One region of the Mesorhizobium sp. M1A.F.Ca.IN.020.04.1.1 genome, then DNA from elsewhere that is predicted to be linked to it. Evidence: predicted binding sites of a transcription regulator. Region 1 holds the regulator's gene; each other region holds the start of a gene.
What was found. Region 1 encodes PhoB, which activates phosphate uptake and scavenging genes when phosphate is short. Its sites were predicted from a motif close to TGTCATNNANCTGTCAT; they were not measured.
Positions count from the first base shown of each region.

Region 1 (3,781 bases):
CGAGTCCTGTGCATGATCGAGAGGCCGCGCTGACTGGGAGGAGACAAAAATGTCGGTCGGAATCCGCCACGACGATCTGCGCCGGCGCAACCGCGCCATGGTGCTCTCGGCCGTGCGCCGGGCCGGCCAGCCGTCGCGCACGGAAATCGCCGCGACCACCGGGCTCAGCCATTCGACCATTTCGGCGATCTCTTCCGACCTGATCCAGGAAGGCGTCTTGGCCGAGAGCAAGCCGAGCGAGACCGCGTCTCTGAAGCGCGGCCGGCCACAGGTGGGCCTCGCGCTCAAGCCTGAGGCGGCGGCGGTGGTGACGGTGGTGCTGTCGCTCAATTTCCTCTCGGTCGCCGTTATCGATTATGCGGGCCAGGTCATCGCCGAGGAGCAGCGCCGCCTCGATACCCTCACCATGCCGCGCAACGAGCTGATCGGCGAATGCTTGGCGATCGTGCGGCGCCGGTTGGACGACCCGGACCTCGACGTCGGCAGCGTCGCCCGCATCGCCATGGGCATCCAGGGCATCACCGATTCCCATGCCCGCGCCATGCTATGGTCGCCGATCACGCCGCTGACCGACATTCCCTTCGCCGACATCCTGGAAAAGGAATTCGGCATTCCGGCCACCATGGAAAACGACTGCAACATGATGGCGGTGGCGCTGCAGTGGCGCGATCCCGACCGCTATCGCGACAATTTCATCGCCATCCTGCTCTCGCACGGCATCGGCATGGGCCTGGTGCTGAAGGGCGAGCTGTTCACCGGCACGCATTCTTCCGGCGGCGAGTTCGGCCACATGATCCATCGCCCGGGCGGCGCGCTTTGCCGTTGCGGACGCCGCGGCTGCGTCGAGGCCTATGCCGGCAACTACGCCATCTGGCGCAGCGCCATGAAGATGAGCGAGGACGCCGAGCCGGTCGATGTCGGCGACGCCGACATGCGGGCGCTCGCCGCCAAGGCGCGCGAGACGGATGGCCCGGAGCGCGAGGCCTATCGCCGGGCCGGCGAGGCGCTGGGCTTCGGCCTTGGCAGCCTGTTCGCGCTGATCGACCCGGCGCCGGTCGCCATGGTCGGCGTCAGCGCCGCCGCCTTTGACCTGATCGAGCCGGCGCTGCGCGAGGCGATCGGCCAGACCGCCGGAGGCCAGCATTCAAACTCGATCTCCTTCGATACCGAGCCGAACGAATTGCCGCTGATCCGCGAAGGCTGCGCCGTGCGCGCGCTGACCTTCGTCGACCAGGAGATTTTCGCCCCGGGCGTGCAGGCAAGAGCGGGCAAGAACGTGGCCTGAGCAGCTTCGATAGCGATCGTTGTCTTCTGTGCGTCCTGCAGACGCCGGAGATTAGCGAAGGCCCCGCAGCTTCGTCATTCCAGGGCGGAGCAGGAGCGAAGCTCCGTCGCGGAGACCCTGGAATCCATGCCATTACCTCAATCGTCGGATGAGCGGAGCAGAATTTCTGCACCGCCGCGGCGCGTCGAAGTCGCGTGGATCGTCGGGTCTGCGCCGCGTCGCGACGCTTCGTGCTCCGCCCGTGGACGGCGAAGCACCAGCGTCTCGATAACCCGCCAGCGCAGATAGAACCCGTCAGACCTTCGATGCCCTGGATCTAATCTTCCCTGATCGCGTAGCCCGCCCCACGGATGGTACGTATGACGTCCGGCATCCGGCCGTTGTTGACCGCCTTGCGCAGGCGTCCGACATGCACGTCCACGGTGCGCTCGTCGATATAGATCGTCTCGCCCCAGACATTGTCGAGCAGCTGGCTGCGCGAGAACACCCGGCCGGGATGCCGCATCATGAATTCAAGCAGCCTGAACTCGGTCGGGCCGAGCCGGATCTCGCTCTTCTTGCGGTAGACGCGATGCGATTCGCGGTCGAGGACGATGTCGCCGACCTTGAGCACGCTGGACAGCACCTCGGGCTTGGCGCGGCGCAGCAGCGCCTTGACCCTGGCCATGAATTCCGGCGTCGAGAACGGCTTGACCAGATAGTCGTCGGCGCCGGTCGCGAGGCCGCGCACCCGGTCGCTTTCCTCGCCGCGCGCGGTCAGCATGATGATCGGCAGGCGTTCGGTCTCGGGCCGCATCCTGAGGCGCCGGCAAAGCTCGATGCCGGACACCGCCGGCACCATCCAGTCGAGCACCAGAAGGTCGGGCACATTCTCCTGCAGGCGGATCTCGGCCTCGTCGCCGCGGGTCACCACCTCGACCTGATAGCCCTCGGATTCGAGGTTGTAGCGGAGCAGCACCCCCAGCGGTTCCTCGTCCTCCACCACCATGATGCGTGGCGCGATCATATAGCAGGCACCTTCGCTGTCAGGCCGCCGGCGCCGACATCGTCGTCTCGTCCTGCTTAGGACGATTCGCGGGCAATTGCGTGCCGGTCAGCACATAGTAGGCGTTCTCGGCGATGTTGGTGACGTGGTCGCCGATGCGCTCCAGATTCTTGGCGCAGAACAACAGATGCGTGCAAGCCGTGATGTTGCGCGGATCCTCCATCATGTAGGTCAGGAGCTCGCGGAAGACGGCGGTGTATTTGACGTCGATGCGCTCGTCGTCGTTGCGGAGCTTGGCGAGCGCCGTGGCGTCGCCGGCCGCGTATTCCTCGATCACGCCCTGCACCTGGATCAGCACCAGCTGCGCCATCGAATCGATGGAGTGCGAAAGGTCGCGCGGCGCGGCGCTGACGCCGACCGAGCCGACGCGCTTAGCGATGTTCTTGGCAAGGTCGCCAATGCGCTCGAGATCGCCGGCCATGCGGATGGCGCCAACGACGCTGCGCAGGTCGTCGGCCATCGGCTGGCGTTTGGCAATCAGCGTGACGGCGCGATCGTCGAGCTCGCGTTGGCGCGCGTCCATGATGGCATCGTCGGAGACCACGCGCTGCGCCAGCGCGTTGTCGGAATTCAGCAGAGCCTTGGTCGACGCGCCGACCATCGAGCCGGCAAGATCGCCCATGTCGCGGATAAGCTGGCTGATCTGCCTCAGATCCTCGTCGAAGGAAGCGACCGTATGGGCCATGGTTATGTCCTCGTATGAACTCAGCCGAAGCGGCCGGTGATGTAGTCCTGCGTGCGCTTCTCGCGGGGCGAGGTGAAGATCTTCTCGGTCCGGTCGAATTCGATCAGCTCGCCGAGATACATGAACGCCGTCTGCCGCGAGACGCGCGCTGCCTGCTGCATGTTGTGGGTGACGATCACGATCGTGTAGTCGGCCTGCAGCTCGTCGATCAGCTCCTCGATCTTGGCGGTCGAGAGCGGATCGAGCGCCGATGCCGGCTCGTCGAGCAGGATGACCTCCGGCTTCACCGCCACGGTGCGGGCGATGCAGAGCCGCTGCTGCTGGCCGCCCGAAAGGCTCTGGCCACTGGCGTTGAGCTTGTCCTTGACCTCGTTCCACAGCGCGGCGCGCTTCAGCGCCTGTTCGACGCGATTGTCCATCTCGGCCTTGCTGATCTTCTCATACAGCCTGACGCCGAAGGCGATGTTCTCGTAGATCGACATCGGGAACGGCGTCGGCTTCTGGAACACCATGCCGATCTTGGTCCTGAGCAGGTTGAGGTCCTGCGAGCGGTCGAGGATGTTCTTGCCGTCGAGCAGCACCTGGCCTTCGGCGCTCTGCTTCGGGTAGAGCTCGTAGATGCGGTTGAGCACGCGCAGCAGCGTCGACTTTCCGCAGCCCGAAGGTCCGATGAAGGCGGTGACGCTGCGCTCGGGCAGCGACAGGTTGATGTCCTTCAGCGCCTTCGACTGGCCATAGTAGAAGTTGAGGTTCTTGACTTCGATCT
Region 1 is NZ_RZSN01000005.1:39,332-43,112, forward strand. Features, by position in the region: gene EOA49_RS02560 (ROK family transcriptional regulator) at 50-1,285, shown strand; gene phoB (phosphate regulon transcriptional regulator PhoB) at 1,602-2,291, opposite strand; gene phoU (phosphate signaling complex protein PhoU) at 2,311-3,015, opposite strand; gene pstB (phosphate ABC transporter ATP-binding protein PstB) at 3,036-3,781, opposite strand, start outside.

Region 2 (3,781 bases), on a different contig from region 1:
GTGGGCAGCGCTTGGCGTGCTTGTTGCGGCTGGCGCCGCACAGTCGGCGGCTGCCCTGAGAGAAGCTGACCCCTCGCCCCGTGATGCCAAAACCGCGCAGCAGATGTTTGCCGACGCCCCGGACGGGGTCGACCCGATCGTCACCGGCCCGGTCAGCGCCGCATTCAAGCAGCGCCAGAAGGCAGCCAACTGCGACACCGCCGTCTGGCCGAACATTCCCGCGACCTGCTATCCGGATTAATATTGCGACGGCTATCTGACAAAGGTGGCACTCCGGCACACCCTCCTCTGCCGTGACGGACAGTCCGGCAGGATAGAGAGGGTTGCCTGGCGCCGACCCTAAGCCGACCGCACCGGATCGAGCGTGACCTTGTAGAGCTCGTTGTCGTCGCGATCCATCAGCCGCACCGTTAGCTGCTCGGTGGCGCCGGAAATGTCGACCAGGCCGAAGAACTGCAGGCCCGCTGATGGCGGCAGGTTCTGGCCCTGCTCGGCGCTCGGCGCTTTGATGAACTTCAGCTCGGGCCCGAAGGTCATGTCGAGATCGTTGGGACCGAAGGTACCGGCGTGGATCGGGCCGGAGACGAATTCCCAGAACGGGTTGAAATCCTGGAACTGCGCCTTGTCTGGATTGTAGTAATGCGCCGCCGTGTAGTGGACGTCGGCGGTCAGCCACACCGTGTTGGTGATGCCGGCGTTCTTGATGTAGCGCAGCAGGTCGGCGAATTCGAGCTCGCGGCCCTTCGGCGTGCCATTGTCGCCGTTGCTGACCGCCTCGGCTCCGGCCTTTTTGGCCGCGTCGTTCCAGACGACGAGGCCGAGCGGCATGTCGGCGGCGATGATCTTCCAGGTCGCCTTGGAATTCGCCAGCTCGCGCTTCAGCCACTGCGTCTGCTGCTCGCCGAGCATGCGCGACTTCGGCGTCAGCGTGTCCTCCATGTCGGGGCCGTTCGGGCCGCGATAGGAGCGCATGTCGAGGAAGAACACGTCGAGCAGCGGCCCGTGGGCGATCTTGCGATAGACGCGTCCCGGTTCCGAAGGTTCGTAGCGGATGGTCGTCATCTCATGGAAGGCGCGCGCCGCGCGGGCCGCCAGCACAGGGATGGATTTTTCCGTGTAGCGGTTGTCGGTCGTCAGGTCCTTCGAATCCGACCAGTTGTTCACCACCTCGTGGTCGTCCCACTGGTAGAAGGTCGGGCAGATGGCGCTAAGCGCGAGCACGTGCTTGTCCATCATGTTGTACTTCCACTGGTCGCGATACTCGTCCAGCGTTTCGGCAACCTTGCGCTTGCCGTCGATCATGACGACGTTCTTCCACTTGCCGCCGCCGGGCAGGTCGACCTCGTCCTTCATGGCGCCGTCGGCATAGATCGTGTCGCCGGAATGGAGGAAGAAGTCAGGCGTGTGCTTGGCGATGGTGGAGTAGGTCTTCATGCCGGTCTCGTCGATGCCCCAGCCCTGGCCGGCGGTGTCGCCCGACCACGCGAAGCGCACGTCGCGCTTCGACGCCGGCGCGGTGCGGAAACGGCCGACGATCGGCTCGGAGATGGCGTTGATGTCGGAAAGATCGGCGGCCGTCATCCGGAAGAAAATGTCCTGGTCGGCGGCGAGGTCGGTGAGCAGCCGCTTCACCGTATAGTCGCTGGCGGGCGAGGTATCGAGCGGCGCCAGCCTGACGGCGTCGACGAAGCTTTCGGTGGTCGACACTTCGTACACGCGCGCCGGCCGGTCGGTGCGGGTCCAGACCATGCCGGAGGTGGCGTCGATATCGCCGGACTGGACGCCGTGGGTGAAGGCCGGGCGCTGATTGGCGCGCGAATAGTAAGGCAACGCGAGTCCGGAGGCGCCGACTAGGCCAAAGGCGCTGGCCGAGGTGACGAAAGGGCGGCGGGTTAACGAGAGCTTGTTCATGGCTGTCTCCGGATGGCGTTGAACGGGACCGCCAACCTCCGGCCTCAATGTTTCAGGCGCATATCGGAACCATGAAATTTTGATAACAGGTCACAGCTCTCCCCTTCTCCCCTTGCGGGAGAAGGGAAGTCGCGCTTACGCCGCCTGCGGTTCCGGCTCAAAAGCCGGCTTGCTCGTGTTGATCAAGAGCGAAATACAGGCCGCGGCTATGCCGGTCATGCCGGCGATCAGGAAGGCAAGCTCGTAATTGCCCTGCAATTCGCGCATCGTGCCGCCGAAGGCCGCCGCCGCCGCGGCGCCCACTTGGTGGCCGGCGACGATCCAGCCGAACACGATCGGGCCGCTGCGGTCGCCGAAAGCTTCGTTGGCGAGCCTGAGCGTCGGCGGCACGGTGGCGATCCAGTCGAGCCCATAGAGCACGGCGAAGATGACCAGGCTGACGGCCGAGAAGCCGGAATAGGGCAGATAGATCAGCGACAGGCCGCGCACGGCATAATAGACGCCAAGCAGCTTGCGCGGATCGAAACGGTCGGTGAGCCAGCCGGACAGCGTCGTGCCGATCAGGTCGAAGATGCCCATCATCGACAACAGCCCGGCTGCCTGCACCTCGCCGATGCCCATGTCGCCGCAAAAGGCGATGAGGTGCGTGCCGACGAGGCCGTTTGTGGTGAAACCGCAGACGAAGAATGTGGCGAACAGGTACCAGAACACCCTGGTTCCCGCGGCACGGCGCAACGTGTTCAGCGTATGCGCCAGGAAATTGCCTTGCGCGGCCGGCGACACCGGCGGCACGTCGTCGGCATCGGCGCCATAACGCACCTGGCCGATGGAAGCCGGGCGCTCCGGCACCAGCAGAAAGACCAGCGGCACGAGAGCCGCCGTGGCAATGGCGATGGCAACGGCGACCGGCTTCCAACCTCCCGACTGAGCCAACGAGGCGAGCAGCGGCAGGAACACCAGCAGGCCGGTCGCGCTCGAGGCGGACATCAGCCCCATCACCAGGCCGCGATTGGTCTTGAACCAGCGATTGACGATGGTGGCGCCGAGCACGGTGGCGACCGCGCCCGAGCCGATGCCCGAAAATACCCCCCATGTGAGCAGCAGATGCCACGGCTTGGTCATCAGCAGGCTGAGCGCTGTGGAACCCGACATGATCAGCAGCGCGGCAAGCAGCGTGCGGCGTAGCCCGATCCGCTCCATCAACGCCGCGGCAAACGGCCCGGTGAGGCCATAGAGGAAGATGCCGACAGCGGCGGCAAGCGAGACGACATCGCGCCGCCAGCCGAAGCTCTCTTCCAGCGGCAGCATCATGACCGCCGGCGCGGAACGAAGCCCGGCGGCGATCAGCAGGCAGAAGAAGATGACTGCGACGACGACGAAGGCGTAGCGCTGGCCAAAGGGACGGGAATGAGCTATCATGTTACTGACCGGTACGTTGCAATGGAGCGGCGCCATTCATACGTACCGGTCAGTAACATTGTCAAGCGAGTTTGTTGAATGCCATCGGACAATAAAATTGAAGCGTCGATCAGCGGAGCCGGCACGGCACCGGCGCCGAAGGCTGCCGACAAGATCCTCGACGTGGCGCGCGATCTGTTCTATCGCGAAGGCATCCGGGCGATCGGCGTCGACGAGATCGTCAGGCGCGCCGGCGTCACCAAGCCCAGCCTGTACCGGACCTTCCCGTCCAAGGACGAACTCGCCGCTTCCTATCTGCGCAAGTACGACCTCGAATTCTGGCAGCGGTTCGACGACGCCGTGGACGCGCATCCTGGCAACCCGCGCGCGCAGATCATCGCTTTCCTCACCCGCGTGGGCAAACGCACGCAGAGGCCGGACTATCGCGGCTGCGGCATGACCAATGCGGCGG
Region 2 is NZ_RZSN01000009.1:3,404-7,184, forward strand. Features, by position in the region: gene EOA49_RS03775 (hypothetical protein) at 1-241, shown strand, start outside; gene EOA49_RS03780 (alkaline phosphatase) at 340-1,911, opposite strand; gene EOA49_RS03785 (MFS transporter) at 2,047-3,330, opposite strand; gene EOA49_RS03790 (TetR/AcrR family transcriptional regulator) at 3,409-3,781, shown strand, end outside.
Region 2: a site for PhoB is predicted at 1,983-1,999, ahead of EOA49_RS03780 (alkaline phosphatase). Genes of this name have one in related genera too.

Region 3 (3,781 bases), on a different contig from region 1:
GCGGTCAACGCGCCCTGCATAGTCTATGGCGAGGTCGGCCGCTCCATCCAGGGTGACCGCTCCAAGCCTCTTGCCACCAAGCCACGGCTTTCCGGCGACGAGATGAAGGCCTATGGCCGCCGCGTCACCGAATTCGGCGAATGGTGCGCCGACCAGGGTATGCCGCTTTCCTACCATCATCACATGGCGGCCGTGATCGAGACCGAGCCGGAACTCGATTCCTTCATGCATCATTCCGGCGAGGGCATCCCGCTGCTGCTCGATGCCGGCCACCTCGCCTTCGCCGGCGGCGATGTGTTGCGCGCCATCGACAACCACCACAAGCGCATCAACCACGTCCATGTGAAGGACGTGCGCATGAACGTGATCGACGGGCTCGACCGCACGAAACAGTCCTTCCTCGATGCCGTCGCGCTCGGCGCCTTCACCGTGCCCGGCGACGGCTCGCTCGATTTCGGCGCGATCGTCCAGCGCTTCGCCGACTACGGCTATGAAGGCTGGTTCGTGGTCGAGGCCGAGCAGGATCCGAAAAAGAACCCGCCGCTGAGGATGGCTGAGGTCGGCCATAAGGAGCTGATGCGGGTGATGACGGCCGCCGGCTATACGGTCGAGACGCAGGGCTTCCCGGCCTAAACGAGTGGATTCGTCCGGCCGCTCGGTCTATCTGATGCGTTTGGACAAGTCCCGGATTGGCGCGATGAAAGACTATGAGCACCCCTTCTTCCGACCGCTGTGGCGGCGCATTGCCGTCGTCGCCGTCTGCCTAATCTGGTCGGTGATCGAATTCGCCTCCGGCACGCCGTTCTGGGGGGTAATCGCGCTCGGCTTCGCCGGTTACGCGGTGTGGCAGTTCTTCTACCTCTACAAGCCGGCCGAGGAGCCCAAGCCTCCGGCCGAGCCGAAGGAATGACCCAGGAGACAAAAATGTCGAAACTGCTCGTCAAGGCCGACAAGGGCCACGGCCACGTCGCCCACGTCACCCCGCAAAGCGCGGGCTGGACTTACGTGGGTTTCGATCTCCACCGCTTGCGGCCGGGCGAGACGGCCGCCGGCAAGACGGGCGAGCGCGAGGTCTGCCTGGTGTTCGTCACCGGCAAGGGCCAGGCTGCGGCCGGCGGCAAGGATCTCGGCCTGCTCGGTGAGCGCATGTCGCCCTTCGAGGGCAAACCCTGGTCGGTCTATGTGCCGCAAGGCTCCGACTGGTCGGTGACCGCCGACACCGAACTGGAGCTTGCGGTCTGCTCGGCGCCCGGTCTTGGCGGCGGCCTGCCCGCCCGCGTCATTGCGCCCGACGATCTCGGTCAGGAAGTGCGCGGCAAGGGCACCAATACCCGTTACGTCACCAACATCCTGCCCGAGGGCAAGCCGGCCGACTCGCTGCTGGTGGTCGAGGTCATCACGCCCGGCGGCCATACCTCCAGCTATCCGCCGCACAAACACGACCAGGACAATCTGCCGGCCGAGTCCTATCTCGAGGAGACCTATTACCACCGCCTCAACCCGCCGCAGGGTTTCGCCTTCCAGCGCGTCTACACCGACGCCGACAGGAATGGAGTGCGCGATCTGGACGAGGCGATGGCGATCGAGGACGGCGATGTCGTGCTGGTGCCGAAGGGCTACCACCCGTGTGCGGCCTGCCACGGCTACGATCTCTATTATCTCAACGTCATGGCCGGCCCGAAGCGGACATGGAAATTCCACAACGCCGCCGAGCATGAGTGGCTGATGAAGGCGTGAGATTTTTCATAGCGCTCAACCTGTTGGTCCAGTTCGGGAAAATCGTCGGCTAAGGACCGCCGGAGCCTGGGTTGCCTTCGAAAACCCATGAAAGCTTCGTCAATCCGTCATGGAAATCACCTATGGCAGCGGGTCTGACGAGGATTTTCGATGCGCTATGCCATTTACTTTACCCCGAGGCAGGATGAGCCGCTGGCGCGGATCGCCGCCAACTGGCTGGGGCGCGACCCGTTCGGCGCGCCGACGCGGCCGGTCGAGGGTGTGGGTGACCTGTCGGCGGCGGAAGTTGCCTTCCACACCGCCTCGGCACGGCGCTATGGCTTCCACGCGACGCTGAAGGCGCCGTTCCGGCTGGCGCCGAGCGAAACGGAAGCCTCGCTGCGGGCGGCGCTCGACGATTTCGCCGAGGCCACGCCACCAGTCGTCATCCCGCGTCTGGTCGTCGGCCAGATCGACGGCTTTTTCGCGCTGGTGCCGGAAAGTCCTTTCAAGCCGCTCAACAGTTTCGCCGGCGAGGTCGTGCGCGCTTTCGACCGCTTCCGCGCGCCGCTGACCGAGGCCGAGATCGAGCGCCGCAGCCCAGACTCGCTGAAGCCGGATGAGTTTCGCAACCTCTGCCAGTGGGGTTATCCCTACGTCTTCGAGACGTTCCGCTTCCACATGACGCTCTCCGGACGGGTCGGGCCACAGGAAAGCCCGCGCCTTCGCGCTGCAATCGACAGCCTGTTCGCGGATGTGCTGCCGCGTCCGGTGCCGGTGGATGCGCTGACGCTGTTCGTCGAAACCGAACCGGGCGCGCCATTCATGGTGCTCTCGCACCACGTGCTTGGACGCGGCCCGGCCAGAAAAACCGCCTGATGTCCGCCCGCCTCAGATAGGACTGCTGAAATGACCGCCGAGACCGTTTTGAACAATGCCCGCATCGTGCTGCCCGACGAGATCGTCGCGGGCTCGCTGCTGCTGCGCGATGGACTGATCGCCGCGATCGAGCCGGGTGCGGCCCGCACCGGCGAGGACATGGGCGGCGACTACATCATCCCGGGCCTCGTAGAACTGCACACCGATCACCTCGAAGGCCATTACGCGCCGCGTCCGAAAGTGCGCTGGAACGCGATCGCCGCCGTGCTCGCCCACGATGCGCAGGTGGCGACCGCCGGCATCACCACGGTGCTCGACGCCTTGCGTGTCGGCATGGACGAGGATGCCGACCTGAAGTCCGACGACGTGCGCAAGCTCGCCGACGCGATCGAGGACAGCGTGCGCCAGGATCGGCTCAGGGCCGACCACTTCATCCATCTGCGCTGCGAGGTCTCGGCGCCGGACTGCCTCGAGGCCTTCGCCAATTTCAAGACCGACGACAGGGTGAAGCTCGCCTCGCTGATGGACCACGCGCCGGGCCAGCGCCAGTTCGTCGATCTCGAGACCTACGCCTATTACTACCAGCGCAAGCTGAAGCTGACCGACCGCGACTTCCAGAAATTCTGCGAGAAGCGTATGGCGGAATCGGCCAAGAATTCCGGGCCGAACCGCGTCTTCATTTCCGCCGCCTGCCGCGAGCGCGGCATCGTGCTTGCCAGCCACGACGATGCGACGGCCGGCCATGTCGACGAGGCGGTGGAGCAGGGCGTGCGCGTTGCCGAATTCCCGACCACCGAGGAGGCGGCGAGGGCCTCGAAGGCGGCAGGCCTCGGCGTGCTGATGGGCGCGCCCAACGTCATGCGCGGCTCCTCGCATTCGGGCAATGTGTCGGCGCGCTCGCTTGCCGGCGACGGTTTGCTCGACATCCTGTCGTCCGACTATATCCCCTTCAGCCTGATCCAGTCCGCCTTCTTCCTCGGCGATGTCGTGGAAGGCATTTCGCTGCCGCAGGCGGTCGCCATGGTCTCGAAGAACCCAGCGGAAGCGGTCGGCCTTAGCGATCGCGGTGGCATCGAGCCCGGCCGGCGCGCCGACCTCGTGCGCGTGCGCGTCGACCAGCATGTGCCGGTCGTGCGCAACGTCTGGCGCCAGGGCAGGCGCGTCGCATGATGGTTTCTGCGCTGAT
Region 3 is NZ_RZSN01000100.1:4,227-8,007, reverse strand. Features, by position in the region: gene iolE (myo-inosose-2 dehydratase) at 1-633, shown strand, start outside; gene EOA49_RS19575 (hypothetical protein) at 698-910, shown strand; gene iolB (5-deoxy-glucuronate isomerase) at 925-1,737, shown strand; gene EOA49_RS19565 (DUF1045 domain-containing protein) at 1,888-2,595, shown strand; gene EOA49_RS19560 (alpha-D-ribose 1-methylphosphonate 5-triphosphate diphosphatase) at 2,626-3,765, shown strand; gene phnN (phosphonate metabolism protein/1,5-bisphosphokinase (PRPP-forming) PhnN) at 3,762-3,781, shown strand, end outside.
Region 3: a site for PhoB is predicted at 1,832-1,848, ahead of EOA49_RS19565 (DUF1045 domain-containing protein). Genes of this name have one in related genera too.